4 regions of the Enterobacter sichuanensis genome follow, and region 3 is predicted to be linked to each of the others. Evidence: predicted binding sites of a transcription regulator. Region 3 holds the regulator's gene; each other region holds the start of a gene.
The links. The regulator PurR, encoded in region 3, represses purine synthesis genes. The targets are predictions, from matches to a motif close to CANGCAAACGTTTGCNTG.
Positions count from the first base shown of each region.

Region 1 (7,231 bases), 1.8 Mb from region 3:
CGGCAGGGCGTTTGAACGCTTTACGCAGCATGGTCCGCTGGCGATGCTGCCGATGTCGAACGGTCGCTGTTCTCTGGTCTGGTGTCACCCGCAGGATAAGGCGGAAGAGGTTAAGGCCTGGTCAGACGAACGTTTTTGTACCGAGCTGCAAAAGGCGTTTGGCTGGCGGCTGGGGCGCATTACCCATGCCGGCAAGCGGACGGTATATCCTCTTTCGTTAACCACCGCGTCGCAGTCCATTTCCCATCGTCTGGCGCTGGTCGGTAATGCCGCGCAGACGCTGCACCCCATTGCGGGGCAAGGTTTCAACCTTGGATTACGCGACGTGATGAGTCTGGCAGAAACGCTTTCGCAGGCGTGGGGCGAGCAAAAAGACTGTGGCGCATATCAGGTGCTCAGCCATTACCAGAAACGACGCCAGGCGGATAAAGAGGCGACAATCGGTGTCACCGATGGCCTGGTTCATCTGTTTGCCAATCGCTGGGCGCCGCTGGTTGCGGGCCGCAACCTCGGGCTGATGGCGATGGAACTATTCATACCGGCACGTGACGTGCTGGCGCAGCGGACTCTTGGTTGGGTCGCGCGTTAAGGAGTTATCACCGTGCAAAATGTTGATGTCGCTATCGTTGGCGGCGGTATGGTTGGACTGGCGCTGGCCTGTGGTTTACAGGGCAGCGGCCTGCGCGTGGCGGTGCTGGAACAAAAGCAGCCCCAGCCGGTAGCCCAGGATGCGCCGCCGGAACTGCGCGTCTCGGCAATCAATGCGGCCAGCGAAAAGCTGCTGACGCACCTTGGCGTCTGGCCGGATATCGTGGCGCAGCGCGCCAGCTGCTATCACGGCATGGAAGTGTGGGACAAAGACAGCTTTGGTCATATTGCTTTTGATGATGAAAGCATGGGCTACAGCCACCTTGGCCACATTATTGAGAATGCCGTTATTCATCATGCGCTGTGGCAAAAAGCGCAGTCCTGTAGCGATGTCACCCTGATGGCACCCGCGCAAATCCAGCAGGTGGCGTGGGGGGAAAACGAGGCATTTATTACCCTGCAAAGCGGCGACATGCTGACCGCGCGTCTGGTGGTGGGGGCTGACGGGGCGAACTCCTGGCTGCGTAATAAAGCCGATATCCCGCTGACCTTCTGGGATTACCGTCATCACGCGCTGGTCGCGACGATCCGCACCGAAGAGCCGCACGGCGGCGTGGCGCGGCAGATTTTCCACAACGACGGCATACTGGCGTTCCTGCCGCTTGCCGATCCGCACCTGTGCTCGATTGTCTGGTCGCTGGTGCCGGAGAAAGCCCTGCAGATGCATGAGGCGACGCCGGACGCCTTTAACCAGGCGCTGTGCGTGGCGTTTGATAACCGCCTTGGCCTGTGCACGCTTGAGAGCGAGCGGCAGGTGTTCCCGCTAACTGGCCGTTACGCGCGCCAGTTTGCGGCGCACCGTCTGGCGCTGGTGGGGGATGCAGCGCATACCATTCATCCGCTGGCCGGGCAGGGGGTTAACCTTGGCTTTATGGACGCGGCGGAGCTGGTAGAAGAGCTGCGTCGTTTGCATCGCGAAGGGAAAGATATCGGTCAGCATCTCTATCTGCGTCGCTACGAACGCAGCCGCAAGCACAGCGCGGCGGTGATGCTGGCGGGCATGCAGGGCTTCCGCGAACTGTTTGCCGGGGCCAATCCGGCGAAAAAACTGCTGCGCGACATTGGCCTCAAGCTTGCCGATACCCTTCCGGGTGTTAAACCCCAACTCCTTCGTCAGGCGATGGGTCTGAACGACCTGCCGGACTGGCTACGCTAATTTAGACCCCCGTCACACTTTATTTTCCCGGCCTCTGCGCCGGGGAAATTTCCTCGTTTGAAATATTCTAATTTCACGCCATTTTTCGCATTAGATAATCTAATGCCGCGTTTTTCGGGTTACGGAAATTCAGCCCGTTTTTCCGCATGAAATATCACCATGTGCTAAATCCTGTTAGCGCGATGTTAATTTTGTGCGGGGTTAATCGCATTTTTCCAGTGAATAACTCTGTAGGCTTTTCAGCGTTTTTTGGTCATAAGCTAATGTGATGACCCGTTTTACCTTATGGTTAACCGCCGGTTTCGGTGGTAAGTTCAGGTAAAAGAGAACGTTTGCGTCGGGCCTGATAACGGGGCCGATACCGGGTTTCACGGTGAATTTTTCAACGAGGACAAGATGGCTCAACAGACTCCTTTGTACGAACAGCACGTGTTATGCGGCGCCCGCATGGTGGACTTCCACGGCTGGATGATGCCGCTGCACTACGGCTCGCAGATTGATGAGCACCACGCGGTGCGCACCGATGCCGGTATGTTCGACGTGTCCCATATGACGATTGTCGATCTGCACGGTAGCCGCACCCGGGAGTTTTTGCGTTATCTGCTGGCAAACGACGTCGCCAAACTAAAAACGCCGGGTAAAGCGCTCTATACCGGCATGCTGAATGCCTCTGGCGGCGTGATTGACGACCTTATCGTTTATTACTTCACCGAAGATTTCTTCCGCCTCGTTGTAAACTCCGCCACCCGCGAAAAAGACCTCTCCTGGATCACCCAACACGCCGAACCGTATGCCATCGACATCACCGTCCGTGACGATCTGTCACTGATTGCCGTGCAGGGGCCGAACGCGCAGGCGAAAGCCGCGTCTCTGTTCAACGATGAGCAGCGTAAAGCCACTGAAGGCATGAAGCCGTTCTTCGGCGTGCAGGCGGGCGATCTGTTTATCGCCACCACCGGCTACACCGGCGAAGCAGGCTACGAAATTGCGATGCCGAACGAGAAGGCCGCTGATTTCTGGCGTGCGCTGGTGGAAGCGGGCGTGAAGCCGGCTGGCCTTGGCGCGCGCGATACGCTGCGCCTGGAGGCAGGCATGAACCTCTACGGTCAGGAGATGGATGAAGGCGTCTCTCCGCTGGCCGCTAACATGGGCTGGACCATCGCATGGGAACCGGCTGACCGTGACTTTATTGGCCGTGAAGCGCTGGAGATGCAGCGCGAGAAGGGCACTGAACAGCTGGTTGGCCTGGTGATGAAGGAAAAAGGCGTACTGCGCGGCGAGCTGCCGGTGCGTTTTACCGATGCTGACGGCAATCCGCGTGAAGGCGTGATCACCAGCGGGTCCTTCTCCCCGACGCTGGGCTACAGTATTGCACTGGCACGCGTGCCGGCAGGCATTGGCGAAACGGCGGTGGTGCAAATCCGCAACCGCGAAATGCCGGTCAACGTGACCAAACCGATTTTTGTTCGCGCCGGTAAGCCGGTCGCCTAACTATTTTTATCAGGAGAACTTCAATGAGCAATGTGCCAGCAGAACTGAAATACAGCAAAGAACACGAGTGGCTGCGCAAAGAGGCGGACGGCACTTACACCGTCGGGATCACCGAGCATGCGCAAGAGCTGCTGGGCGACATGGTGTTTGTTGACCTGCCTGACGTGGGCACGACCGTGAGCGCGGGCGACGACTGCGCGGTGGCGGAGTCCGTCAAAGCGGCATCCGATATCTACGCACCGGTAAGCGGTGAAATTGTCGCTGTCAACGACGCGCTGAACGACTCCCCGGAGCTGGTCAACAGCGAGCCTTATGAAGGCGGCTGGATCTTCAAGATCAAAGCCAGCGACGAATCGCAGGTTGCCGCGCTGCTGGATGCGACCGCGTACGAAGCCCTGTTAGAAGACGAGTAAGCCATTATCCCTCTCCCCTTTGGGGAGAGGGTAGGGTGAGGGGAACAGACGACACCCTCACCCCAGCCCTCTCCCTCATGGAGAGGGAGAAAACACATTCACTGCACGTTTCAGGAACCATCGCTCATGACACAGACTTTAAGCCAGCTTGAAAACCGTGGCGCCTTCATTGAACGTCACATTGGGCCGGATGCTCAGCAACAGCAGGAGATGCTGAAGACGGTTGGCGCGGATTCATTAGACGCACTGATCGGCCAGATTGTGCCAAAAGACATCCAGCTTGCCACACCGCCTCAGGTGGGTGAAGCCACCACGGAGTTCGCCGCACTGGCGGAGCTGAAGGCTATCGCCGGCCTCAACAAGCGCTTTAAGTCTTACATTGGCATGGGCTACACCAACGTGCAGTTGCCGCCGGTCATCCTGCGAAACATGCTGGAAAACCCGGGCTGGTACACCGCCTATACCCCGTATCAGCCAGAAGTCTCTCAGGGTCGCCTGGAAGCGCTGCTGAACTTCCAGCAGGTGACGCTGGATCTGACCGGAATGGACATCGCTTCCGCGTCTCTGCTGGATGAAGCTACCGCGGCTGCCGAAGCCATGGCGATGGCGAAGCGCGTCAGCAAGCTGAAAAATGCTAACCGTTTCTTCGTGGCGGCGGACGTTCATCCGCAGACGCTGGACGTGGTGCGTACCCGAGCGGAAACCTTCGGCTTTGACGTGATTGTCGACGACGCTGATAAAGTGCTGGATCACCAGGACGTCTTCGGCGTGCTGCTGCAGCAGGTGGGGACCACCGGTGAAGTTCACGACTACGGCGCACTGATTGCCGAGCTGAAATCCCGTAAAGTGGTGGTCAGCGTTGCCGCCGATTTTATGGCGCTGGTGCTGCTGACGGCCCCGGGTAAACAGGGGGCGGATATTGTCTTCGGCTCTGCACAGCGCTTTGGCGTGCCGATGGGCTACGGTGGCCCACATGCGGCGTTCTTCGGCGCGAAAGATGAATTCAAACGCTCCATGCCTGGCCGTATTATCGGCGTTTCAAAAGACGCTGCCGGTAACACTGCGCTGCGCATGGCGATGCAGACTCGCGAGCAGCATATCCGCCGCGAGAAAGCGAACTCTAACATCTGTACCTCGCAGGTGCTGCTGGCCAACATCGCCAGCCTGTACGCCGTGTTCCACGGCCCGGCTGGCCTGAAACGCATTGCCAGCCGCATTCACCGTCTGGCCGATATTCTGGCCTGCGGCCTGCAGCAGAAAGGCCTCAAACTGCGCCATGCCCACTACTTCGACACGCTGTGTGTGGACGTGGCGGATAAAGCGGCAGTGCTGGCTCGCGCGAATGCCGCAGAGATCAACCTGCGCAGCGACATCCACAACGCCGTCGGCATTACGCTGGATGAAAGCACCACCCGCGACGATATTCTCAACCTGTTTAACGTGCTGCTGGGTGACGCGCACGGTCTGGACATTGACGCGCTCGACAAAGAGGTTGCGCTCGACAGCCGCTCCATTCAGGACAGCATGCTGCGTAATGACGCGATCCTGACGCACCCGGTCTTTAACCGCTACCACAGCGAAACCGAGATGATGCGTTACATGCACTCTCTGGAACGCAAAGATCTGGCGCTGAATCAGGCGATGATCCCGCTGGGCTCCTGCACCATGAAGCTGAACGCCGCGGCAGAGATGATCCCAATCACCTGGCCTGAGTTTGCCGAGCTGCACCCGTTCTGCCCGCCAGAGCAGGCGGAAGGCTATCATATGATGATCAATCAGCTTTCCGACTGGCTGGTGAAGCTGACCGGTTACGACGCGCTCTGCATGCAGCCGAACTCCGGCGCGCAGGGTGAATACGCGGGCCTGCTGGCCATCCGTCATTACCATGAAAGCCGTAACGAAGGGCACCGCGATATCTGCCTGATCCCAAGCTCCGCGCATGGCACCAACCCGGCCTCCGCTCAGATGGCGGGCATGGAAGTGGTGGTCGTGGCGTGCGATAAGAACGGCAACATCGATTTGGCCGACCTGCGTGCGAAAGCCGAGCAGGCAGGCGACAAGCTCTCCTGCATCATGGTGACCTATCCGTCCACCCACGGCGTGTACGAAGAGACCATCCGTGAAGTGTGCGAAGTGGTGCATCAGTTCGGCGGTCAGGTATACCTCGACGGCGCGAACATGAATGCTCAGGTAGGCATTACTTCTCCGGGCTTTATCGGCGCGGACGTGTCGCACCTGAACCTGCACAAGACCTTCTGCATTCCGCACGGCGGTGGCGGTCCGGGCATGGGGCCAATCGGGGTGAAAGCGCACCTGGCGCCGTTTGTCCCAGGCCACAGCGTCGTGCAGATTGAAGGCATGCTGACCCGTCAGGGGGCGGTCTCTGCGGCACCGTTCGGCAGCGCTTCTATCCTGCCAATCAGCTGGATGTACATTCGCATGATGGGCGCGGAAGGGCTGAAAAAAGCAAGCCAGGTGGCGATCCTGAATGCCAACTACATTGCGACTCGACTGAAGTCGGCCTTCCCGGTCCTCTATACCGGCCGTGACGGTCGCGTGGCGCACGAGTGCATCCTCGATATTCGTCCGCTGAAAGAGCAGACCGGCATCAGCGAGCTGGATATCGCCAAGCGCCTGATCGACTACGGCTTCCACGCGCCAACCATGTCGTTCCCGGTAGCGGGCACGCTGATGGTGGAGCCAACGGAGTCCGAAAGCAAAGCCGAGCTGGACCGCTTTATCGACGCGATGCTGGCCATCCGCATGGAGATCGATCGCGTGCAGGACGGCGAGTGGACGCTGGAAGATAACCCGCTGGTTAACGCCCCGCACACTCAGCACGAAATGGTGGCCGAGTGGAACCACGGCTATTCCCGCGAGCTGGCGGTCTTCCCGGCAGGTGTGGCAAACAAATACTGGCCGACCGTGAAGCGTCTGGATGATGTGTACGGCGACCGTAACCTGTTCTGCTCCTGCGTACCGATGAGCGAATACCAGTAATCGCGCGGGTGAAGTCATATAAGCCGGGTAAGGCGAAGCCGCCACCCGGCTTTTTTATTGGGAGAAGAGAATGGGTATTGCACTTGTGACCGGCGCGAGCCGCGGCATCGGGAAAGCCACCGCGCTGCAGCTGGCACGCGAAGGCTATACCGTGGCGGTAAATTATCATCACAACATCAAGGCCGCGACGGACGTTATCAACCAGATTGTCAATGCCGGAGGGAAAGCCTTTGCCGTTCGCGCAGACATCAGCGATGAAGCTCAGGTGCTGGCGATGTTTGACAGCCTCGATCGTGATGGCGAGCCGCTTACCGCGCTGGTCAATAATGCGGGGATCCTGTTTGAACAATCGACTATCGAGAATTTGTCCGCAGAGCGCATTAACCGCGTACTGGCAACTAACGTCACGGGTTACTTCCTCTGCTGCCGGGAAGCGGTCAAGCGCATGTCTTTTAAACATGGCGGCAAGGGCGGGGCGATAGTGAATGTCTCGTCAGCGGCGTCCCGACTCGGTGCACCAGGC
Region 1 covers NZ_CP027986.1:3,854,671-3,861,901, reverse strand. Annotated here, with positions in the region: gene ubiH (2-octaprenyl-6-methoxyphenyl hydroxylase) at 1-589, shown strand, start outside; gene ubiI (FAD-dependent 2-octaprenylphenol hydroxylase) at 602-1,804, shown strand; gene gcvT (glycine cleavage system aminomethyltransferase GcvT) at 2,201-3,295, shown strand; gene gcvH (glycine cleavage system protein GcvH) at 3,319-3,708, shown strand; gene gcvP (aminomethyl-transferring glycine dehydrogenase) at 3,835-6,708, shown strand; gene C1N69_RS18615 (SDR family oxidoreductase) at 6,779-7,231, shown strand, end outside.
Region 1: the regulator PurR is predicted to act here: its motif matches at 2,126-2,143, upstream of gcvT (glycine cleavage system aminomethyltransferase GcvT).

Region 2 (7,231 bases), 1.9 Mb from region 3:
GTGAACTGGCGTAGCGCCACGCCCTGTGGGGAGAATTCCGCATTCAGGATCGGGTCGAAGAGATGCAGAGAGCCGTAAATGAACTCGCTGGCGTTCATGGACAGGCGGCCTTCCTGGCTCTGCCAGTCGCCTTTGCTCAGCGTCAGGTTGCGCAGGCTTAAATCCAGGTCCGTTACCGCCCAATCCGGGCCCTGCAGCCGGGCGTCAGTAACGTCCAGACGACCAATCTGCAGAGAAGGGATGGTCGTCAGCGGGGCGAAGAACGCCATCAGCGTTTTATCGCTCTGCAGGCGGATCTCGTTCAGACGCAGGGTGTCGATAATCCAGCTGCCGTCGGCGTTGCGCAGGGCGGAGCCGGTGAGTGAGCCGCGTGCCATATCGGCACCAATGGTGCTCAGCACCACCTCTTTGCCGTTAAGCTGGCCCTCGATCAACACGTTGGTGGCCGGCACTCCGTTCAGGGTCAGCGAGCCGGCGCTCATCTGGATCTGCGCGCTTTTACCCAGCACGTTGCCTGCTTCCGGCTGCCACGGGCTGACGCCCCCTGTCACCTTCTGCGCGCTCAGATCCCATTCGGTATTGGGGCTGTTAAACGCCATATTGTTCAGCTGCAGACGGTCCGCCTGCAAGGGCAACGGCGCGGTTTGCGGGGAGAGATTCAGCGTACCGTCGAACAGGGTGATGGTGTCCATATGCAACGGATCGGTGAGCTGGCGGCTGCTCAGGCCAATATCGACTTTTTTGGCAACCAGGGTGGCGGGTTTACCGTCCCGACCGAAGGTGACGTTTTCCAGAATGATGTGGGAAGGCGACGAAAAGCGGTGGTTCATTTTGTCGAAACTGAGTTCGTAGTCGGTATTCACCGTCACCCAGCTGCTGACCTGAGTCGCGCCCCAGCGGGTCTGGAGGAGAATATAGAGCGCCAGCAGCACAATGAGCAGGGCTACCAGAAGATAGACGAGCAGCTTTCCAATAAATTTCATGGTCTTCCATCCCGCAAAACGCACATAGAGGAGTTATGCACGATTTATGCGCAATCCTCAAGGCGGGAATGGTGTAAAGAGATGTCACGGCAGGCATTGACAGCCTGCCGTGAGGACGATCAGTTTTTCTCTGGCGGGAAAACGAGGTTCAGCACGATAGCGGTGATACCGCCCGCAGCAATGCCGGAAGAGAGCAGGTTTTTCACCCAGTCCGGGGCAAACTGCAGGATCAGCGGCTGCTGAGAAACGCCCAGACCGACGGCCAGCGACAGGGCGATAATCATGATCGCGCGACGGTTCAGTGGCTCACGGGAGACGATGCGCACGCCGGAAGCCGCGATGGTGCCGAACATCACCAGCGTCGCGCCGCCCAGCACCGGCTCAGGGATGTGCTGCACAAAGCCACTGACTGCCGGGAACAGGCCGAGAACGATCAGCATCAGCGCCACCACGAAGCCGACGTAGCGGCTGGCCACGCCGGTGAGCTGGATCACGCCATTGTTCTGGCCGAAGCAGGAGTTCGGGAAGGTGTTGAACACCGCGGAGACAAACGAGTTCAGGCCGTTCGCCAGCACGCCGCCCTTCAGACGCTTCATATACAGCGGGCCGGAAACCGGCTGTTCGGAGACGTCGGAGGTGGCGGTGATATCGCCGATGGTCTCCAGAGAGGTGATCATAAAGACCAGCATCAGTGGCAGGAGCAGACCCCAGTCGATGCCCAGGCCGTAGTAGAGCGGTGTCGGGACGGTGATCAGCGCGCTGTTGGCTGGCGCGGTGTTCTCCGGCAGCATGCCCAGCGCCCACGCCAGCAGATAGCCCGCCGCCATGGCGATCACCAGCGAGGCGACGCGCAGGTAAGGGTTACGCTGACGGTTAAGCAGAATAATGATGGCCAGTACGACGCCCGCCAGCAGCAGGTTTTTCGGTGCGCCAAAGGTGTGGTCGCTCATTGCGGCATAACCGCCGCCGATGGAGGTGAGGCCCACCTGAATCAGTGACAGGCCGATAATCATTACCACCACGCCGGAAACCAGCGGCGTGATGACGCGACGCGCCAGATGCAGCACGCGGGAGATCACCATCTCCGTGCAGCTTGCCAGCATCAGGGTGCCAAACAGCGCCGCCATCATGGTCGGGACATCCGCACCGCCGGTTTTCAGGGCTGTACCGCCCATGATCAGCGGCGCCACAAAGTTAAAGCTGGTGCCCTGAATCGACAGTAAACCCGACCCCACCGGCCCCCACGCTTTAATCTGAATAATCGAGGCCACGCCGGAGGCGAAGAGAGACATGCTGATGATGTGCTGCGTATCCTGCGCCGGTAAGCCGAGCGCCTGACAAATCAGCAGTGCCGGGGTGATCACCGCAACAAACATCGCCAGAAGATGCTGGCAGGCAGCGAAAAGCGTCTGCGGCAGCGGCGGGCGGTCTTCAAGGCGGTAAATCAGTTCGCTATTTTGCTTCTGCGCAATCGGTTGCGCATCAGGCGACTCTATGGTGTTAACGGACATCGGCGGCAATCCCACGGTGGAAAAGCGGGCATTTTATCTGACCACCTGGTAAAAGCAAACGATTGCCAGCAAAAAAAGACAAGAAAATCTGCCGCTGTTAGCAGGATTTCTACATCCGAGAAGGAAAAAAAATTACACTTTTTGCGCCGGGAGCTCATGAAGAGCGCAAACCGGCCCAGGATAACGCCGCGTGTGTATGGAACACGCGCAAAACAGGAGCCTTCTATGATTCATCTCGATACGTTGTCGACCCTTGTTGCCGCAACGCTGGTCTTGCTGCTTGGTCGTAAGCTGGTACATAGCGTTTCCCTTCTGAAGAAATACACCATCCCTGAACCTGTCGCCGGCGGCCTGCTGGTGGCGCTGGCCCTGCTGGTGCTGAAAAAAAGCATGGGCTGGGAAATCGATTTTGATATGTCCCTGAAAGATCCGCTGATGCTGGCCTTTTTTGCCACTATCGGCCTCAATGCCAACCTGGCGAGCCTGCGGGCGGGCGGCAAAGTGCTCGGCGTATTTTTGATTGTGGTGGTCGGGCTGCTGCTGATGCAAAACGCCATCGGTATCGGGATGGCGACGCTGCTGGGGCTGGATCCGCTGATGGGGCTGCTGGCAGGGTCAATTACGCTGTCTGGCGGCCACGGCACCGGGGCGGCGTGGAGTAAATTGTTTATCGAGCGCTATGGCTTTGAAAATGCGACGGAAGTGGCGATGGCCTGTGCCACCTTTGGCCTGGTGCTGGGGGGGCTGATTGGCGGCCCGGTGGCGCGTTATCTGGTGAAGCACTCCACCACGCCGGACGGCAGACCGGACGATGAGCTGGTCCCGACCGCCTTTGAGAAGCCGGACGTCGGGCGCAGCATTACCTCACTGGTGTTGATTGAAACCATCGCGATGATTGCCATCTGCCTGACCGTGGGCAAAGTGGTTGCGCAAGGGCTGGCGGGCTCCGCGTTTGAGCTGCCGACGTTTGTCTGCGTGCTGTTTATCGGGGTGATCCTCAGCAACGGTCTGGCGCTGATGGGCTTCTACCGCGTGTTTGAACGGGCGGTCTCGGTGCTCGGCAACGTCTGTCTGTCGCTGTTCCTGGCGATGGCGCTGATGAGCCTCAAGCTGTGGGAACTGGCCTCGCTGGCGCTGCCGATGGTGGCCATTCTGGCGGTGCAGGCCCTGTTTATGGCGCTCTATGCCATGTTCGTCACCTGGCGCATGATGGGTAAAAACTACGATGCGGCGGTGCTGGCGGCGGGGCATTGCGGATTTGGGCTCGGGGCAACGCCAACGGCAATCGCCAATATGCAGGCGATCACCGAGCGATTCGGGCCATCGCACATGGCGTTTCTGGTGGTCCCGATGGTCGGGGCATTCTTTATTGATATCGTCAACGCGCTGGTGATTAAGCTGTACCTGATGTTGCCGATGTTCGCCTGAAGTCAGGCGTTGGAATAGCGTTCGGTTTCCGGCATCCAGCGTTCAATTAATGCTGCCGCCTGTTCGGGGTAGCGTTCATGAATATGGCGGGCGAGGCGCTGAACTTCCGGGATCATGGCCTGATCGCGTAGCAGGTCCGCGACTTTGAACTCCGCGTTCCCCGTCTGGCGGGTGCCCAGCAGTTCACCCGGGCCACGGATCTCCAGGTCTTTTTGCGCAATCACAAAACCGTCGTTGCTGTCGCGCAACACCTGCAACCGCATCTGGGCTGTTTTCGAGAGCGGGGCTTTGTAGAGCAGGACGCAGTGGGACGCCACCGCGCCGCGGCCAACGCGCCCGCGGAGCTGGTGAAGCTGGGCAAGGCCCAGACGCTCCGGGTTCTCGATGATCATCAGGCTGGAGTTTGGCACGTCCACGCCCACTTCAATGACCGTTGTTGCAACCAGTAAATGCAGTTCCCCCTGCTTAAACGACTGCATCACCGCCTGTTTTTCAGCAGGCTTCATTCGCCCGTGAACCAGACCCACGTTCAGTTCCGGCAGCGCCAGCTTTAACTCTTCCCACGTGGCTTCTGCAGCCTGCGCTTCCAGCAGTTCAGACTCTTCAATCAGCGTACACACCCAGTAGGCCTGACGTCCTTCATGCGTACAGGCATTGCGCACGCGGTCGATGATATCGCTGCGACGCGTATCAGGAATGGCGACCGTCGTCACTGGCGTACGACCCGGCGGCAGTTCGTCGATGGTGGAGGTATCCAGATCGGCGTAAGCCGTCATCGCCAGGGTGCGCGGAATCGGCGTGGCGGTCATGATCAGCTGATGCGGGTGGAAACCCTGCTGCAGCCCTTTTTCCCACAGGGCCAGACGCTGATGCACGCCAAAGCGGTGCTGTTCATCGATAATCACCAGCGCAAGGCCGTTAAACTGCACCTGCTCCTGGAAGATCGCGTGGGTGCCAACAATCATGTGTACCTGACCGCTGGCAATCGCCTCCTGTTGCGCAAGGCGCGCTTTGCCTTTTTGCTTCCCGGCAAGCCAGCCCACTTCAATGCCCAGCGGCGCAAACCAGGCGCGGAAATTGTTCGCGTGCTGTTCGGCCAGCATTTCGGTCGGGGCCATGAGCGCCACCTGTTTGCCATGGGCAATCGCGCGCAGGGCGGCCAGAGCGGCTACCAGCGTTTTACCGGATCCCACATCGCCCTGCACCAGGCGCATCATCGGTACGTCGAGCGCCATATCGCGTTCAATCTCGGCGGTGACGCGCGCCTGTGCGCCGGTGGGTTTAAACGGCAGCGAGGCCAGCAGCTTATCCTTGAGCTCATCACGCGGGCTTAACGGCTGGGCATGGAAACGCTGGGCACCGGCGCGAAGCGCCAGCATGCTCAGGTTATGGGCCAGTAATTCCTCAAGGATAAGACGCTGTTGGGCAGGGTGTTTGCCGCTTTCTAAATCGCTGAGCTGCAGCGTTGGCGGCGGACGGTGCAGGGTACGCAGCGCCTCGGGCAGACTCATCATCCCCTGCGCCAGTTCGGGTGGCAGCAGCTCGGTAATGGCGCAGGTATCCAGCAGCTCCAGCGCCTGATCGGTCAGCTTACGCAGCGTCGCCTGCTTGATGCCTTCGGTCGTCGGGTAAACCGGGGTGAGCGTCTCCTGCATCTCCGGCGTGCTGAGATCGCCCTGAACGCGGTACTCCGGGTGGATCATCTCTGCGCCGTATTTCCCGCGTTTGGCTTCGCCATAGGCCAGCACCCTGCGGCCCGTTGCCAGGCTGTTCTTCATTGCCGCGCTGAAGTTGAAAAATCGCATGGTGAGAATGCCGGTGCCGTCGCTTATCTGGCAGGTCATCATCCGGCGTCCGCCGAACGTGATGTTGCAGTTGAGGATTTCGCCTTCAACGGTGGCATTAATGGCGGGCAGCAGATCGCCAATTTTGTACAGCTGGGTGCGGTCTTCATAACGCAGGGGAAGGTGGAGCAGGAGATCCTGCACCGTGTGCAGGCCGATTTTAGCCAGCTTATTGCTTTGCGCCGCGCCCACGCCCGTCAGGCTGTTGAGCGGGATGGCATCCAGCAGGCGGCCTTTCATCGGTTACCCTGCGTACTGCATGGTGGCCCACCACCCGGCATCGGCTTCGATCTCGCCCTGCGCGTTGACGTGGGGGTAAGGCAATTTTTTCTGCTTCGCAACGCGAGCCAGCACCGGATAACCACCTTCAAACAGCAGGCGCTGCTGTTCATCTTCCGGCAGCATGCTGTTGCTGCGCTCGTACATCCCGGCGTTCTGACGCTGGCGCTGCGCCTCATACAGAATGAGCGCGGAGGCCACGGAGACGTTCAGGGACTGCACCATGCCGATCATCGGAATGATGATGTCCCGATCTGCCAGATCCAGCGCTTCCTGGGTGATCCCGGTTTTCTCCTGGCCCATCAGAATACAGGTCGGGCGGGTGTAGTCGATCTCACGGAAATCCACGGCTTTAGCGGACAGGTTGGTGGCAAGGATCTGCATACCGCGCCCTTTCAGGTGCGAGACGGCATCGCCAATCGTCTGGTGAGATTTGACGGACACCCAACTGTTGCTGCCTGCCGCCGCAGAAACCATGGTTCGCATCCGGTGACCTGGCCAGACGGCATGCACTTCATGCACGCCGACGGCATCTGCGGTACGGACGATAGCAGAGACGTTATGCGGTTTATGGACCTGCTCCATGCAGACCGTCAGGTCAGGCTGACGCCTGGCGAGCATTTCGCATATCCGCGCGTAACGTTGTGAATTCATGCCACTAGTTTCGGTTACGGGTGACTTTAATCACGTCCGGCATGACGCGGATCTTGCGCATAATATTCGCCAGATGCACGCGGTCGCGGGCGGTCAGACGAATAAAGGCGCTGTACACGCGGCCATCTTTTTCTTCCGTGTTCAGGCTTTGAATATTGGAAGAGGCCGTGTTGATCGCTGCCGTCAGGTTCGCCAGGGCACCCTGGTGGTTGAACATATCCACCTTAATTTCGGTGATAAATTCCTGCGCGGTCTCTTTATCCCACTCGACCGCCATAAATTTCTCCGCCTCTTTTTGATAGCCGCGGATGTTACGACAGGATTCATGGTGGATAACCAGCCCTTTACCGGGGCTGACGTGCGCAATAATCGGGTCGCCAGGGATGGGACGGCAACATTTTGCGAAGGTGATAAGCACGCCGTCCGCGCCTTTAATCGGCAGGTGTCCGTGGCTTTGAGTTGTTGCAGGCACGGCTGTCGTGTCGCCTTGCTGCAGGTTCTTCGCCACCACTACGCTCATGGCGTTGCCGAG
Region 2 covers NZ_CP027986.1:72,818-80,048, forward strand. Annotated here, with positions in the region: gene C1N69_RS00380 (AsmA family protein) at 1-983, opposite strand, end outside; gene xanP (xanthine/proton symporter XanP) at 1,103-2,494, opposite strand; gene gltS (sodium/glutamate symporter) at 2,720-3,922, shown strand; gene recG (ATP-dependent DNA helicase RecG) at 3,925-6,006, opposite strand; gene trmH (tRNA (guanosine(18)-2'-O)-methyltransferase TrmH) at 6,010-6,699, opposite strand; gene spoT (bifunctional GTP diphosphokinase/guanosine-3',5'-bis pyrophosphate 3'-pyrophosphohydrolase) at 6,704-7,231, opposite strand, start outside.
Region 2: the regulator PurR is predicted to act here: its motif matches at 2,546-2,563, upstream of gltS (sodium/glutamate symporter).

Region 3 (7,231 bases):
ATACGCTTTGGCGCTCAGCAGGGTGGTGAAGGTGATCGGCTTTGCGTCAACATGTACGTCTTTTTTGTGCGCAGGCTTGAGGGCGAACGCCGGCAACATCAGTACCAGCGTGATGGCAAACAGCGTGGCAAAAATGGCCTGCCAGTCAAAGTGCGCAAGGATCCAGCTGCCCAGCAGCGGCGCGAGGGCAGGTGAGAGCCCCACCAGCGGCATAATGGTGGCGAAAATACGGTTTGTGCGGTTAGCCGGATAGTAGTCGGTGACCAGCGCCTGCCAGGTCACGGCCGCGGCACAGACCCCCACAGCCTGAATAAAGCGCAGCACCAGCAGCCAGGTGGCATCGCGGACCCAGAGCATCCCCAGACAGCCCACGGCAAAAATCGCCAGGCCCAGCAGTAATACCGGTTTACGACCAAAGCGATCCGAGAGCGGTCCCCAGAGCAGCTGTGCGAAAGCAAAACCGGCGAGGAACAAACTCAGGCTGGCGCTGATGGCCGCGGCAGGGGTTTGCAAATCTTCCTGCATCGCGGCAAAAGCCGGCAGGTACATATCGGTGGCCAAAAAGCCCAGCACGCTTAAGCCGCCAAGCCAGACTAAAAAACCTTTCCTGGGTTGCATTATTTTCTTCTCCTGAAGGAGGCAGGTGTACGTTGGCGCTGAGTGTATGTAGTGCAAAGCCGCTTGTGAAACGCTAATATTTGGCGGGTGCATTCAAATTTTTTGCAGGCAGAAAATGTGGTCAGATTATTCTCTTGAAGTGGTCGATGCTGTCGCGCGTAACGGCAGCTTTAGCGGTGCGGCGCAGGAGCTGCACCGCGTCCCGTCTGCTATCAGCTACACGGTGCGTCAGCTTGAGGAATGGCTGGCGGTTCCACTGTTTGAACGGCGCCATCGCGATGTGGAATTAACGCCCGCAGGGGCGTGGTTTTTGAAGGAAGGGCGTTCTGTTATCAAAAAAATGCAGATCACCCGCGAACAGTGCCAGCAGATCGCAAACGGCTGGCGGGGTCATCTTTCCATTGCGGTGGACAATATCGTTAAGCCGGAGCGCACCCGGCAGATGATCGTGGATTTCTATCGACATTTTTCCGATGTCGAACTGCGGGTCTCACAAGAGGTATTCAACGGCGTCTGGGATGCCCTGGCGGACGGAAGGGTGGAGATGGCGATAGGGGCCACACAGGCGATCCCGGTCGGGGGGCGTTACGCCTTCCGTGATATGGGGATGCTGAGCTGGAAATGCGTGGTGGCCAGCGATCACCCCCTGGCGGCGCTGGAAGGACGGCTGAGCGACGATACGCTGCGCAACTGGCCATCGCTGGTGCTGGAGGATACCTCCCGTTCATTACCCAAGCGCATCACCTGGCTGCTGGATAACCAGCGGCGCGTGGTGGCGCCTGACTGGGAATCGTCAGCAACGTGCCTCAGTGCCGGGCTGTGCGTCGCGATGGTGCCCGCTCATTTTGCGCGCCCCAGAATCGATACCGGAGAATGGGTAGAACTGACGCTGGAGAATCCCTTCCCGGATGCGGCCTGCTGCCTCACCTGGCAACAAAATGACGTCTCGCCCGCCATGGCCTGGCTGCTGGATTATCTGGGAGACAGCGAAACGCTAAACCGGGAATGGTTACGGGAGCCAGCATAGCTGGCCCCGTACAAAATTAACGACGATAGTCGCGGAACGGACCATCCGCAACGGAACGGCGTTCGATAAGACGCGGATGAACTTCAATGGACTGCGACTCTTCGCGCTTGTTGACGATCCTGTCCAACAGCATATTGAAAGCCGTTTCACCCAGTGAATCTTTCGGCTGGTGAATGGTGGTCAGCGCGGGGGTAAAGAAGCGCGCGTTACGCACGTTGTCATACCCGATCACCGAAATATCCTGCGGTACGCGCAGACCCAGTTCATCGGCCGCGCAAAGCGCGCCCATCGCCATGATGTCACCCCCGCAGAAAACAGCGGTTGGGCGGTGCTGCTGGGAGACAATCTGCTGCATCGCGCGGTAGCCTGATTCCGGCTCAAAGTCTCCCTGTACGATCCAGTTTTCCGGTACGGTGATCAGCGCTTCTTCCATCGCTTTCATAAAACCGGCCAGACGACCCGCGCCGGTATTGCGCTCCAGAGGGCCCGGGATCACGCCAATCTCACGGTGGCCGCGCTCGATCAGGTAACGACCGGCCATATAGCCGCCTTCAAAGGCGTTATCGATGACGGAATCGGTGAAATCCGCTCGCGCTTCACCCCAGTCCATCACCACCATGGGAATATGGCGATACTCTTCCAGCATCGACAGCACGGATTCCGGGTATTCGGAACACATTACCAGCAGGCCATCCACGCGCTTTTGCGCCATCATCGACAGGTAGGCGCGCTGTTTTTCAATGCTATTCCACGCGTTGCCCAGAATCAGGGTATAGCCTTTCTGGAAGCAGTTTTTCTCTACTGCCTCGATGATCTCGGCAAAATAGGCCGCTTCACTGCTGGTGGCCAGCAAGCCAATGGACTTGGTGTGATTCACCTTGAGGCTACGCGCAACCGCACTTGGTGAGTAGTGCAGCTCTTTGATTGCCGCCCAGACGGCGTTGCGCGTCTCTTCCGCCACAAAGCGGGTTTTGTTAATTACATGTGATACGGTTGTAGTGGAAACGTTTGCGCGTTTTGCTACGTCTTTAATTGTTGCCATTAAATGTCACTCCAGACCATATCCTAAGCTCCTGAAAAACTTGAAGGTAAACGTTTGCCTTCTCTCACCCTTATCACGCAATTTTGAATTGCGGCACGCCGGGAAAACGACACGGGACGTCAGGAGGGGGTCAATGGCCGGTACGCTAATAAATTTAGCGTGGAATTTTGTCCTATCTTGATGAAAAGGGGAAGAGGTAAAGTGGTTATCAGTTTAAATCCAGGAAGATTTTTGACGTAAACTGTGCAAAAATGAGCAGGCTCACTTTTCGTGGGGGGATTAAAAGGAGAAAAATTGATGAGTGCCGATCTGAAGTTTTCGCTGTTCACCACCCTTATTGTGCTGGCGCTGATTGTTGCCGCAGGCCTGACGGCGGCGCTGCACTGATTTACGCGCAGGGAGCGCACGCTCCCTGCGGCTGTTCCAGATTGTTACATCTACGGCAAAAATCTTTTGCCATTTTGTTAACTTCTCATTTTTTGTGATTGATGTCATGCTTTGCGCTTCTTTGTTCTGTGTCACCACATGACACGGCATCCGGAGTTGACGCATGAAAATCAATTTTCCCCTGCTGGCCCTGGCGATTGGCGCTTTTGGGATTGGCACCACTGAATTCTCCCCGATGGGGTTACTGCCTGTTATCGCCCGCGGCGTGGACGTCTCGATCCCTGCGGCAGGCATGTTAATCAGCGCTTATGCCATCGGCGTGATGGTAGGCGCCCCGCTGATGACGCTGCTGCTTTCACACCGCGCGCGTCGCAATGCGCTGATTTTCCTGATGGCGATCTTTACCCTGGGCAACGTGCTTTCCGCCATTTCGCCGGACTACACCACCCTGATGCTGTCACGCATTCTGACCAGCCTTAACCACGGCGCCTTCTTTGGGCTAGGGTCAGTTGTAGCGGCAAGCGTGGTGCCAAAACATAAGCAGGCGAGCGCCGTAGCCACCATGTTTATGGGGCTCACGATTGCCAACATTGGCGGCGTTCCTGCGGCTACCTGGCTGGGTGAAGTGATTGGCTGGCGAATGTCGTTCCTGGCGACGGCCGGGCTGGGCGTGGTCGCGATGGTGGCGTTATTCTTCTCTCTGCCAAAAGGCAGTGCTGGTGAACGTCCTGACGTGCGCAGGGAACTGTCGGTGCTGATGCGCCCGCAGGTGCTTTCCGCACTGCTGACCACCGTGCTGGGGGCAGGCGCGATGTTTACCCTCTACACCTATATTTCACCGGTGCTGCATGACATCACCCACGCGACGCCCCTCTTTATTACCGCAATGCTGGTGCTGATTGGCGTGGGCTTCTCGATTGGCAACTATCTGGGTGGTAAATTTGCCGACCGTTCCGTGAGCGGGACGCTGAAGGGCTTCTTAACCCTGCTGATCGTCATCATGATTGCTATTCCGTGGCTGGCACGTAATGAGTTTGGGGCGGCCGTTGCGATGGTCGTCTGGGGCGCTGCCACCTTTGCCGTGGTACCACCGCTGCAGATGCGCGTGATGCGCGTCGCCCATGAAGCGCCGGGCCTTTCATCCTCAGTCAATATTGGTGCCTTCAACCTGGGCAATGCGCTGGGGGCGGCAGCCGGAGGGGCGGTGATTTCGGGTGGTCTGGGCTACAGCTTTGTGCCGGTGATGGGGGCGATTATTGCCGCGCTCGGCCTGCTGCTGGTAATGATGTCGGGTCGTAAACAGCCAGAAGCAGCCTGCGCTGCAGAGTAAATAAAAAACGCAGAAGGGGAGCCCCTTCTGCGTCTTGCTTACGCGGCGAAGTTCTTCGCCACAAACTCCCAGTTAACCAGTGCCCAGAAGTGCTCCAGGTAGTTCGGACGCGCGTTACGGTAATCAATGTAGTAAGCGTGTTCCCAGACGTCCACGGTCATCAGCGGTTTAGCGCTGGTGGTCAGCGGAGTGCCCGCGTTAGAGGTGGAAACGATAGCCAGTTTGCCATCAGCCTCTTTGACCAGCCACGTCCAGCCAGAACCGAAGTTCTTGATGGCGGCATCGGTGAACTTCGCTTTGAAATCTGCAAAGCTGCCGAAAGTGGCGTTAATGGCGGCAGCCAGTTCACCAGCCGGTTCGCCACCCGCATTCGGCGCCAGGCAATGCCAGTAGAAGGTGTGGTTCCACACCTGGGCCGCGTTGTTAAATACGCCACCCTCTGAGCTGCGGACAATCTCTTCCAGCGTTTTGCCTTCGTAATCGGTGCCCTTGATCAGATTGTTCAGGTTGGTGACGTAGGTCTGGTGATGTTTGCCGTAATGATATTCCAGGGTTTCCGCAGAAATATGCGGTGCCAGGGCGTCTTTTGCATACGGTAGTGCAGGTAATTCGAACGACATTGCTTCTCTCCTTATTGTATTTTGCGTTGCCAATAACCACACAGACAACAGGGACAGGATAGCAAATTGAAAGGCTATGCAAAAGAGGAACTTACCCTGCCACAGATGTGGCAGGGCAGGGGTTAGCGAATGGTTTTCGGCGTCATGACGCGACGGGCGCCGACGTAGTGGCGAACCCAGTAGTCTTCACTGAGAGAGGTGATCTGAATATCCTGGCCACTACGCGGCGACTGGATGAATTTGCCGTTGCCAACATAAACACCGACGTGGTCAGCGGTGCCGCGGCCCTGAGTGCGGAAGAACACCAGATCGCCGTTTTCCAGCTCACCACGGTTAACCGGGGAGGCATCGCGCAGGTGGTACATCTCATTGGCGGTACGGGGAATACGGAACTTGACCAGATCTTTATAGGCGTAATAGACGAGGCCGCTGCAGTCAAAACCGGTACGTGGCGACGTGCCACCCCAGCGATAAGGTTTGCCAATTTGCCCCATCAGTTTGTTCATTGCGGTTTTTTGCGCTTTCTGAACACGCACTTTATGCACTTCCGCTAATTTCGTGACCTTTGTACATTTCGCTTTGTGGCCTTTACGCGTGATGCACTTTTCAGTAACGAGGTTAGCGGCGGTCTGTGTGGCTTTACTTTTGGCGGTGCGGGCAGTGCGGGAAGAGGTTGTTTTCGTCTTGCTGGAAGCGGTCTGTTTCGTGTGAGTCGGTGTTTTTTTCTTGTCGTTCTTAGCGGTGGTTTTTTTCTTACGTTCTGTGGTTTTCACCAGATGGTTTTTTTGTACAGCAGAATGCCGCGCCTGCTGAGAGGCGTTTGCCACTGGCGTGAAAGTGAGTGATGTAAACAGTAAAGCACAGAGCGTGATCGAGATTTTATTTATCCGCGCCACTGGGCAGTCCCCTGATATATGCAGGTCATCAATAATACCCGCGTGTGATTTACAAAGCCCGTCGATTCTAATCCATAAAAACAGAGAATGTTAATAGCATTTTTTACTCTCCAGGCCTGTTTCGTTAGCAAGTGCAAAAAAATTCATCGTTCTGTCGCACATTTGTCCGTCCCCTAAGCAAAACCCTGACGGCCGAAGGGGTAAACACCATTTGGAATGCAACTTTTCGTGACTCAGGGTACAATGTATAAACGTGACAAAAATGTTATTTTCCGATGCCAGTCTGACCCGCTACAATGTCAGACGAATGCCGTAACAGAAGTTTAAGGAAGCAAGACATGAGCACCACTATTGAAAAAATCCAGCGCCAGATCGCTGAAAACCCGATTCTGCTGTATATGAAAGGTTCTCCGAAGCTGCCAAGCTGCGGCTTCTCCGCGCAAGCGGTTCAGGCGCTGTCCGCCTGTGGTGAGCGTTTTGCTTACGTTGATATCCTGCAGAACCCGGACATCCGCGCTGAGCTGCCAAAATACGCTAACTGGCCGACTTTCCCGCAGCTGTGGGTAGACGGTGAACTGGTTGGCGGTTGCGATATCCTGATCGAAATGTATCAGCGCGGCGAACTGCAGCAGCTGATCAAAGAGACGGCGGCTAAGTACAAAACTGAAGAGCCTGACGCGGAGTAATTTTCTGCGTAAATAAAAAAGCGACCTTAAGAGGTCGCTTTTTTTATTCTTCGCTGTCGCCCATCGGCAGCGGCCAGCCGCCCAGACGCTTCCAGCGGTTGACGATCTCACAGAACAACTCTGCGGTGCGCTCCGTGTCATACAGAGCGGAATGGGCCTGCGTGCCGTCAAACGCTATACCTGCCGTGATACAGGCCTTTGATAACACCGTTTGTCCCAACGCCAGGCCGCTCAGTGCGGCGGTGTCGAAGGTCACAAAGGGATGGAAAGGGTTTCGTTTGAGCGAAGCACGTTCTGCGGCGGCCATGGTAAAGCTGTGATCGAAGGTGGCGTTGTGGGCCACCATGATGGCGCGGCTGCAGTTGCTCTCTTTCATGCCTTTACGCACCATTTTGAATATGGCGTGCAGCGCATCATATTCACTGACGGCACCGCGCAATGGGTTATGCGGATCGATACCGTTAAACGCCAGTGCTTCCGGCTGTAAATTTGCCCCTTCGAAAGGCTCTACGTGGAAATGCAGCGTGGTGTCTGGTGTAAGCCAGCCCTGTTCATCCATCTTCAGCGTGATGGCGGCAATCTCGAGCAGCGCATCGGTTTTAGCGTTAAATCCGGCTGTTTCTAC
Region 3 covers NZ_CP027986.1:2,007,100-2,014,330, forward strand. Annotated here, with positions in the region: gene punC (purine nucleoside transporter PunC) at 1-618, opposite strand, end outside; gene punR (DNA-binding transcriptional activator PunR) at 734-1,645, shown strand; gene purR (HTH-type transcriptional repressor PurR) at 1,662-2,687, opposite strand; gene cydH (cytochrome bd-I oxidase subunit CydH) at 2,985-3,074, shown strand; gene C1N69_RS09645 (MFS transporter) at 3,238-4,404, shown strand; gene sodB (superoxide dismutase [Fe]) at 4,443-5,024, opposite strand; gene C1N69_RS09655 (C40 family peptidase) at 5,147-5,920, opposite strand; gene grxD (monothiol glutaredoxin 4) at 6,259-6,606, shown strand; gene rnt (ribonuclease T) at 6,650-7,231, opposite strand, start outside.

Region 4 (7,231 bases), 870 kb from region 3:
GTGTCATTGCTGTCGCACAGCCTGCTGGACGCCATTACGACAGGCGGAAAAGGCGTCGGCTGGCTGTGGCCATGGTCAGATGAACGCTTCTTTGCGCCGTGGCAGGTGATTAAGGTCGCGCCGTTTGCCCTGTCACGCTATACCACGCCGTACGGGCATCAGGTGATCATCTCTGAGTTGCTGTGGGTATGGTTGCCGGGGGTGGTGCTGATGGGGCTGTTGTGGTGGAAGAGGAGGTAAAAGAAAAACGGCAACTCACGTTGCCGTTTTTAGTGTTTGCACCCTCTCCCTGTGGGAGAGGGCTGGGGTGAGGGCATCAGCGCGCACCAGACTTACTTACGACGCCAGGTGGTCCCCTGCGGGCCGTCTTCCAGAATAATGCCCATCTCGGTCAGACGGTTACGCGCCGCATCTGCTGCCGCCCAGTCTTTCGCCTGACGCGCTTCCAGACGCGCCTTGATCAACGCTTCAATCTCCGCCACTTCGCCGTCATCCGCCTGCGCACCGCTTTGCAGGAACACGTCCGGCTCCTGCTCCAGCAGGCCAAGCACGGAGGAGAGCTTACGCAGGTGAGACGCCAGCGCATTCGCTGCCGCCATGTCTTCTGACTTCAGACGGTTCACTTCGCGCGCCATATCGAACAGCACGGAGTACGCTTCCGGAGTATTGAAGTCGTCGTTCATCACTTCAATAAAGCGTGCTTCGAACGCCTCGCCGCCAGCGGCCGCCACGGATTTGTCAGTCCCGCGCAGCGCGGTGTACAGACGCTCCAGCGCAGAACGCGCCTGCTTGAGGTTCTCTTCGCTGTAGTTCAGCTGGCTGCGATAGTGGCCGGACATCAGGAAGTAACGCACGGTTTCCGCGTCGTAATATTTCAGCACGTCACGCACGGTGAAAAAGTTGCCCAGCGATTTAGACATCTTCTCGCGGTCAACCATCACCATTCCGGAGTGCATCCAGTAGTTCACGTACTCGCCGCCGTGGGCGCAGGTGGACTGCGCGATTTCATTTTCGTGGTGCGGGAACATCAGGTCAGAACCGCCGCCGTGGATGTCGAAGTGTTTGCCCAGCTGTTTGCAGTTCATCGCCGAGCACTCAATGTGCCAACCCGGACGGCCTTCACCCCATGGGGACGGCCAGCTTGGTTCGCCCTCTTTGGACATCTTCCACAGCACGAAGTCCATCGGGTTACGCTTCACGTCAACCACGTCAACGCGGGCGCCAGCCTGCAGCTGGTCCAGGTCCTGACGGGAAAGCGAACCGTAAGTCGGGTCAGTCGGCACCGAGAACATCACGTCACCATTGTCCGCCACATAGGCGTGACCGCGCGCAATCAGCTTTTCCGTGATCTCGATAATTTCGTGAATATGGTGGGTCGCGCGCGGCTCGCTGTCCGGGCGCTGAATATTTAAGGCGTCGAAGTCTTTGTGCATCTCGGCGATCATACGATCGACCAGCGCGACAAAGCTTTCGCCGTTCTCATTCGCACGCTTAATGATTTTATCGTCGATGTCGGTGATGTTACGCACGTACTTCAGTTTGTACCCGAGAAAACGCAGGTAGCGCGAAACCACATCGAAGGCGACGAAGGTGCGGCCATGGCCAATGTGACAGAGATCGTAAACCGTAATTCCACACACGTACATGCCGACTTCCCCGGCATGGATAGGTTTAAATTCCTCTTTTTGGCGCGTCATTGTATTAAAGATTTTTAACATCGAAGATTCCATGTAAACACGTGTGTGGTTGAAAACCGGCTATTCTACCCGTAATTCAAACCTGAAGCAGCACACAATGCAAGGTGATCGCATCCTGTGGTTATGCTATAACAAGCCCCTATATATGACCCGAACGCGGGTCGACGTACCACAATAACGGAACAGGATGCAAAAATGGTTACTTTCCACACTAATCATGGCGATATCGTAATCAAAACCTTTGATGACAAAGCGCCTGAAACAGTTAAAAACTTCCTGGACTACTGCCGCGAAGGTTTCTACAACAACACCATCTTCCACCGTGTGATCAACGGCTTTATGATCCAAGGCGGCGGTTTCGAACCTGGCATGCATCAGAAAGCCACCAAAGAGCCGATCAAAAACGAAGCGAACAATGGCCTGAAAAACACCCGTGGCACGCTGGCGATGGCCCGTACTCAGGCGCCTCACTCTGCGACCGCACAGTTCTTCATCAACGTGGCTGACAACGACTTCCTGAACTTCTCCGGCGAAAGCCTGCAGGGTTGGGGCTACTGCGTCTTCGCAGAAGTGGTTGAAGGGATGGACGTGGTTGACAAGATCAAAGCCGTTTCTACCGGCCGCAGCGGCATGCATCAGGACGTTCCGAAAGAAGACGTTGTGATTACAAGCGTGACCGTCAGCGAGTAATTCGTGGCGACACTCTTTATTGCAGATTTGCATCTGCAAACAGAAGAACCGGCGATCTCCGCCGGTTTTCTGCGTTTTTTAGCGGGTGAAGCCCGACATGCGGATGCGTTGTACATCCTCGGCGACCTCTTTGAAGCCTGGATTGGCGACGATGACCCGAACCCACTACACCGTGAAATGGCGGCGGCCATCAAGGCGCTGGTGGATTCTGGCGTCCCCTGCTACTTCATCCACGGAAACCGTGATTTCCTGCTCGGCAAGCGCTACGCCCGCGAAAGCGGCATGACGCTGCTGCCGGAAGAGCAGGTGCTCAACCTCTATGGCCGCAAGGTGCTGATCATGCACGGCGATACGCTCTGCACCGACGATACAGGCTATCAGGCGTTTCGCGCCAAAGTTCACACCCCGTGGATCCAAACGCTGTTCCTTGCCCTGCCGTTATTCATCCGCAATCGCATCGCCGCGAAAATGCGTGCGGGTAGTAAGGCCGCCAACAGCAGCAAATCCATGACCATCATGGACGTTAACCCGCAGGCGGTGGTGAACGTGATGGAAAAGCACCGCGTCCAGTGGCTGATCCACGGTCATACCCATCGGCCTGACGTGCATTCACTTATTGCCAACGGCGAGCCCGCCCACCGCGTGGTATTAGGCGCGTGGCACAGCGAAGGGTCTATGGTTAAAGTCACCCCGGAAGGTGTGGAGTTGATCGCTTTCCCGTTTTAACCGCTTCTCGTCTTTTTGCCTATTTCTCAGCCACGCAACCGTTTTCCTTGCACGTATAACATGCTATTCTCTGTGCCCTCGAAAGCAGTGTGTTTCGCACCACAGGAGTTTTAAGACGCATGTCTTCCCGCAATAATCCGGCGCGTGTCGCCATCGTGATGGGGTCCAAAAGCGACTGGGCTACCATGCAGTTCGCCGCCGAAATCTTTGACATCCTGAATGTTCCGCACCATGTAGAAGTGGTCTCCGCGCACCGTACACCAGATAAACTGTTCAGCTTCGCCGAAAGCGCCGAAGAGAACGGTTATGAGGTGATCATTGCCGGTGCGGGCGGCGCAGCACATCTGCCGGGCATGATTGCCGCCAAAACCCTGGTGCCGGTACTGGGCGTTCCCGTACAAAGCGCCGCGCTGAGTGGTGTCGACAGCCTCTACTCCATCGTCCAGATGCCGCGTGGTATTCCTGTCGGCACGCTGGCGATTGGCAAAGCGGGTGCCGCCAACGCCGCCCTGCTGGCCGCGCAGATTCTGGCGACGCACGACAGCGCGTTGCATCAGCGTCTGGCGGACTGGCGTAAAGCTCAGACCGATGAGGTGCTCGACAATCCGGACCCGCGGGGTGCGGCATGAAGCAGGTTTGCGTCCTCGGTAACGGTCAGTTAGGCCGGATGCTGCGCCAGGCAGGTGAACCGCTGGGTATTGCCGTCTGGCCCGTCGGGCTGGATGCGGAACCTGAAGCCGTCCCGTTCCACCAGAGCGTGATTACCGCCGAGATCGAACGCTGGCCGGAGACGGCGCTGACCCGCGAACTGGCGCGTCATAACGCCTTTGTTAATCGCGATGTGTTCCCGATCATTGCCGACCGCCTGACGCAAAAGCAGCTGTTCGACAAGCTCGGCCTGCCGACCGCGCCGTGGCAGCTGCTGTCCGATAAAAGCGAGTGGAATGATGTCTTCGCGATGCTGGGCGAACTGGCGATCGTGAAGCGCCGCGTGGGTGGCTACGATGGCCGCGGCCAGTGGCGTCTGCGTGCGAACGACACCGCCGAGCTGCCGGATGAGTGCTACGGCGAGTGCATCGTTGAACAGGGCATTAACTTCAGCGGTGAAGTGTCGCTGGTTGGCGCGCGCGGGCATGATGGCCGTACGGTCTTTTACCCGCTGACGCATAACCTGCATCAGGACGGTATTCTGCGCACCAGCGTCGCCTTCCCGCACGCCAGTGCTGACCAGCAGGCGCAGGCGGAAGAGATGCTCTCTGCCATCATGCACGAACTCGGTTATGTGGGCGTCATGGCGATGGAGTGTTTTGTCACGCCGTCTGGTCTGCTGATTAACGAACTCGCGCCGCGCGTGCATAACAGCGGCCACTGGACGCAAAACGGTGCCTCCATCAGCCAGTTCGAACTGCATCTGCGCGCCATCACTGACCTGCCGCTGCCGCAGCCAGTGGTAAACAGCCCGTCGGTGATGATCAACCTGATCGGCACCGATCTGAACTATGACTGGCTGAAGCTGCCGCTGGTGCATCTGCACTGGTACGACAAAGAGGTTCGTCCGGGTCGTAAAGTGGGTCACCTGAACCTGAACGACAGCGACGCAGGCCGCCTGAGCGCCAGCCTGGAAGCCCTGATCCCTCTCCTGCCGCCGGAATACGCGAGCGGCATTGTCTGGGCGCAATCAAAGCTCAGGTAAGACATCCCCGCCGGGGAGTTGACCTTCCCCTTCCCCGGCGTACAATTCCCGCCCATTGCTGCTCAGTTTTCTTCTGGAAAAACCATGAACGATGGAACGGACTATCGCGCGATCCTCGCGTCTGATACCCCTTTAATCGACGTTCGCGCGCCGATCGAATTTGCCCAGGGCGCGATGCCTGCCGCCCTTAACCTGCCATTGATGAACGACGACGAACGCGCCGCCGTAGGCACCTGCTATAAACGCCAGGGGCCCGAGGCCGCGCTGGCGCTCGGCCATAGCCTGGTGCATGGCGACACGCGTGAGGCCCGTATCAACGCCTGGCGCGACGCCAGCCTTGCCCATCCTGAGGGTTTTCTCTGCTGCGCGCGCGGTGGCCAGCGCTCACATATCTCGCAGGCCTGGCTGAAAGAGGCGGGTGTCGATTACCCGCTGATCCGCGGCGGCTATAAGGCCCTGCGTCAGACAGCGATTCAGGTGACCCTCGAGCAGTCACAAAAACCGATGGTGCTCATCGGCGGCTGTACCGGAAACGGTAAAACGCTGCTGGTGCAGCAGCACGCGCAGGGAATCGATCTGGAAGGACTGGCGCACCATCGCGGTTCATCCTTTGGCCGCACGCTGACGCCGCAACTTTCCCAGGCAAGCTTCGAAAATTACCTTGCGGTCGAGCTGCTGAAAAAAGACGCTGCGCGCTGGGTGCTGGAAGATGAAGGCAGGATGATTGGCTCTAACCATCTGCCGGAATGCCTGCGCGACCGCATGGCTGAAGCCCCTGTCGTCGTGGTAGAGGACCCGTTCGATATTCGGCTTGAGCGCCTGCGCGAAGAGTATTTCGATCATATGTGGGCGGACTTTTCAGCCGCATACGGCGAGGAGGCGGGCTGGAAAGAATACAGTGAATATCTGCACCACGGCCTGTTCGCCATTCGCCGCCGTCTGGGGCTGCAGCGGTATGCTGAGTTCACCGCGCTGTTAGATTCCGCGCTGCTGGAACAGCAACGTACTGGCAGCACTGACGCGCACTTCAGCTGGCTTGTGCCGCTGTTAAAGGACTATTACGACCCGATGTACGGCTATCAGCTGGAGAAAAAGGCGGAGAAGATTGTCTATCGCGGGACGTACGAAGAGATTGCTGAGTGGCTTGATCGCTGAAAAATAAAGCCGGGTGCCGAGGTAAAAGCAAAACGGCAACCAGGGTTGCCGTTTTTAATGTTTGTCCCCTCTCCCTGTGGGAGAGGGTCAGGGTGAGGGCATCAGACCGCACCCTACATAACGACTCAGAAGTCGTAACGCAGACGCACCAGGTTCATGTCGCCCAGGTTGTCGGTGCTGGAGGTGAACACGTGTTCGTAATCCACGCGGAAACCATAATCCAGCTGGAAGCTGATACCCACGCCGTTATCGATGCGCTGGTAGTTACGGCCGTTCACGTACTCAATACGGTCGCCCATGAAGTAAGGCTGGATGGATTTAACCGCATACTGACCGACTGGGAATTTGTACCCTGCGAAGTATTCAATACCCCACGCGTCACCGGCGAAGTAGTCATTCACAGACACTTTTTTGGTGGTCAGGAAGTTCTGATACCAGCCGCCGCCTGCGGAGAAGGTCCAGTTATCCGGCGTCCAGCTCAGCGCGGTACCGAGGATGTTCTGGTCATAGGTTTTGCTGTCGCCGTTGTCCGGGTTACGCATGTCCGCACGGGTGTAGTTCCACGCGGCGCCCCAGGTCAGATCGGTGGTCAGGTGGTAATCCAGACCCAGTGAACCGCCGCCTTTACGCTTGTAGCGCAGGCCATTGCCCGGCAGGTATTCGCTGTCTTCAAACAGGTAAGATGCATAGATGTCGGCATCACCCACGGTTTTCTTATATTTCAGCATCTGACGTGAACGATAAGAACCGTCGTAGTCGCCGTTGATCCCGTTACCTGGCGCCTGAGCGATCATGTCGTAGTCCCAGATATCGGTTTTCGCGCCAACCACATCATAGTAAACGCTGTTCTGTTGACCGAAGGTCAGCGTACCCCAGGTGTCGCTCTTCAGACCGGTGTAGAGCATACGACGCGTGGTGTCGTGCGCACCTTCGGCGTAGTGGTGATCCCAGTTAAACTGGGCGGGAATATTCACACCCAGCTCGTAGTAGCTGATCCAGCTGATGTCATCAAACAGGTAGTAATCAGCCGCGAAACGGAAACGGGTGCCGCCGTCAAAGCCGTTACGCTTGTAGCTGTTTTTACCGTCGTCGCCGGTCATGTTCTGGAACTGAGGACGGATACTGCCGCCAACGGTAAAGTTCAGGCGGCTCAGCGGGTTACCCGCCTGAGGATCCTGTTTAAGAACGGTGATTTCCGCCTGAGAAGCGAAGGAGGTCAATGCCACTGCCGCGCCGATCGTTACCGCCAGCGCTGATTTTTTTATAGTCA
Region 4 covers NZ_CP027986.1:1,137,043-1,144,273, reverse strand. Annotated here, with positions in the region: gene C1N69_RS05295 (metal-dependent hydrolase) at 1-240, shown strand, start outside; gene cysS (cysteine--tRNA ligase) at 333-1,718, opposite strand; gene ppiB (peptidylprolyl isomerase B) at 1,893-2,387, shown strand; gene lpxH (UDP-2,3-diacylglucosamine diphosphatase) at 2,391-3,113, shown strand; gene purE (5-(carboxyamino)imidazole ribonucleotide mutase) at 3,233-3,742, shown strand; gene purK (5-(carboxyamino)imidazole ribonucleotide synthase) at 3,739-4,806, shown strand; gene mnmH (tRNA 2-selenouridine(34) synthase MnmH) at 4,891-5,961, shown strand; gene C1N69_RS05260 (porin) at 6,087-7,231, opposite strand, start outside.
Region 4: the regulator PurR is predicted to act here: its motif matches at 3,145-3,162, upstream of purE (5-(carboxyamino)imidazole ribonucleotide mutase).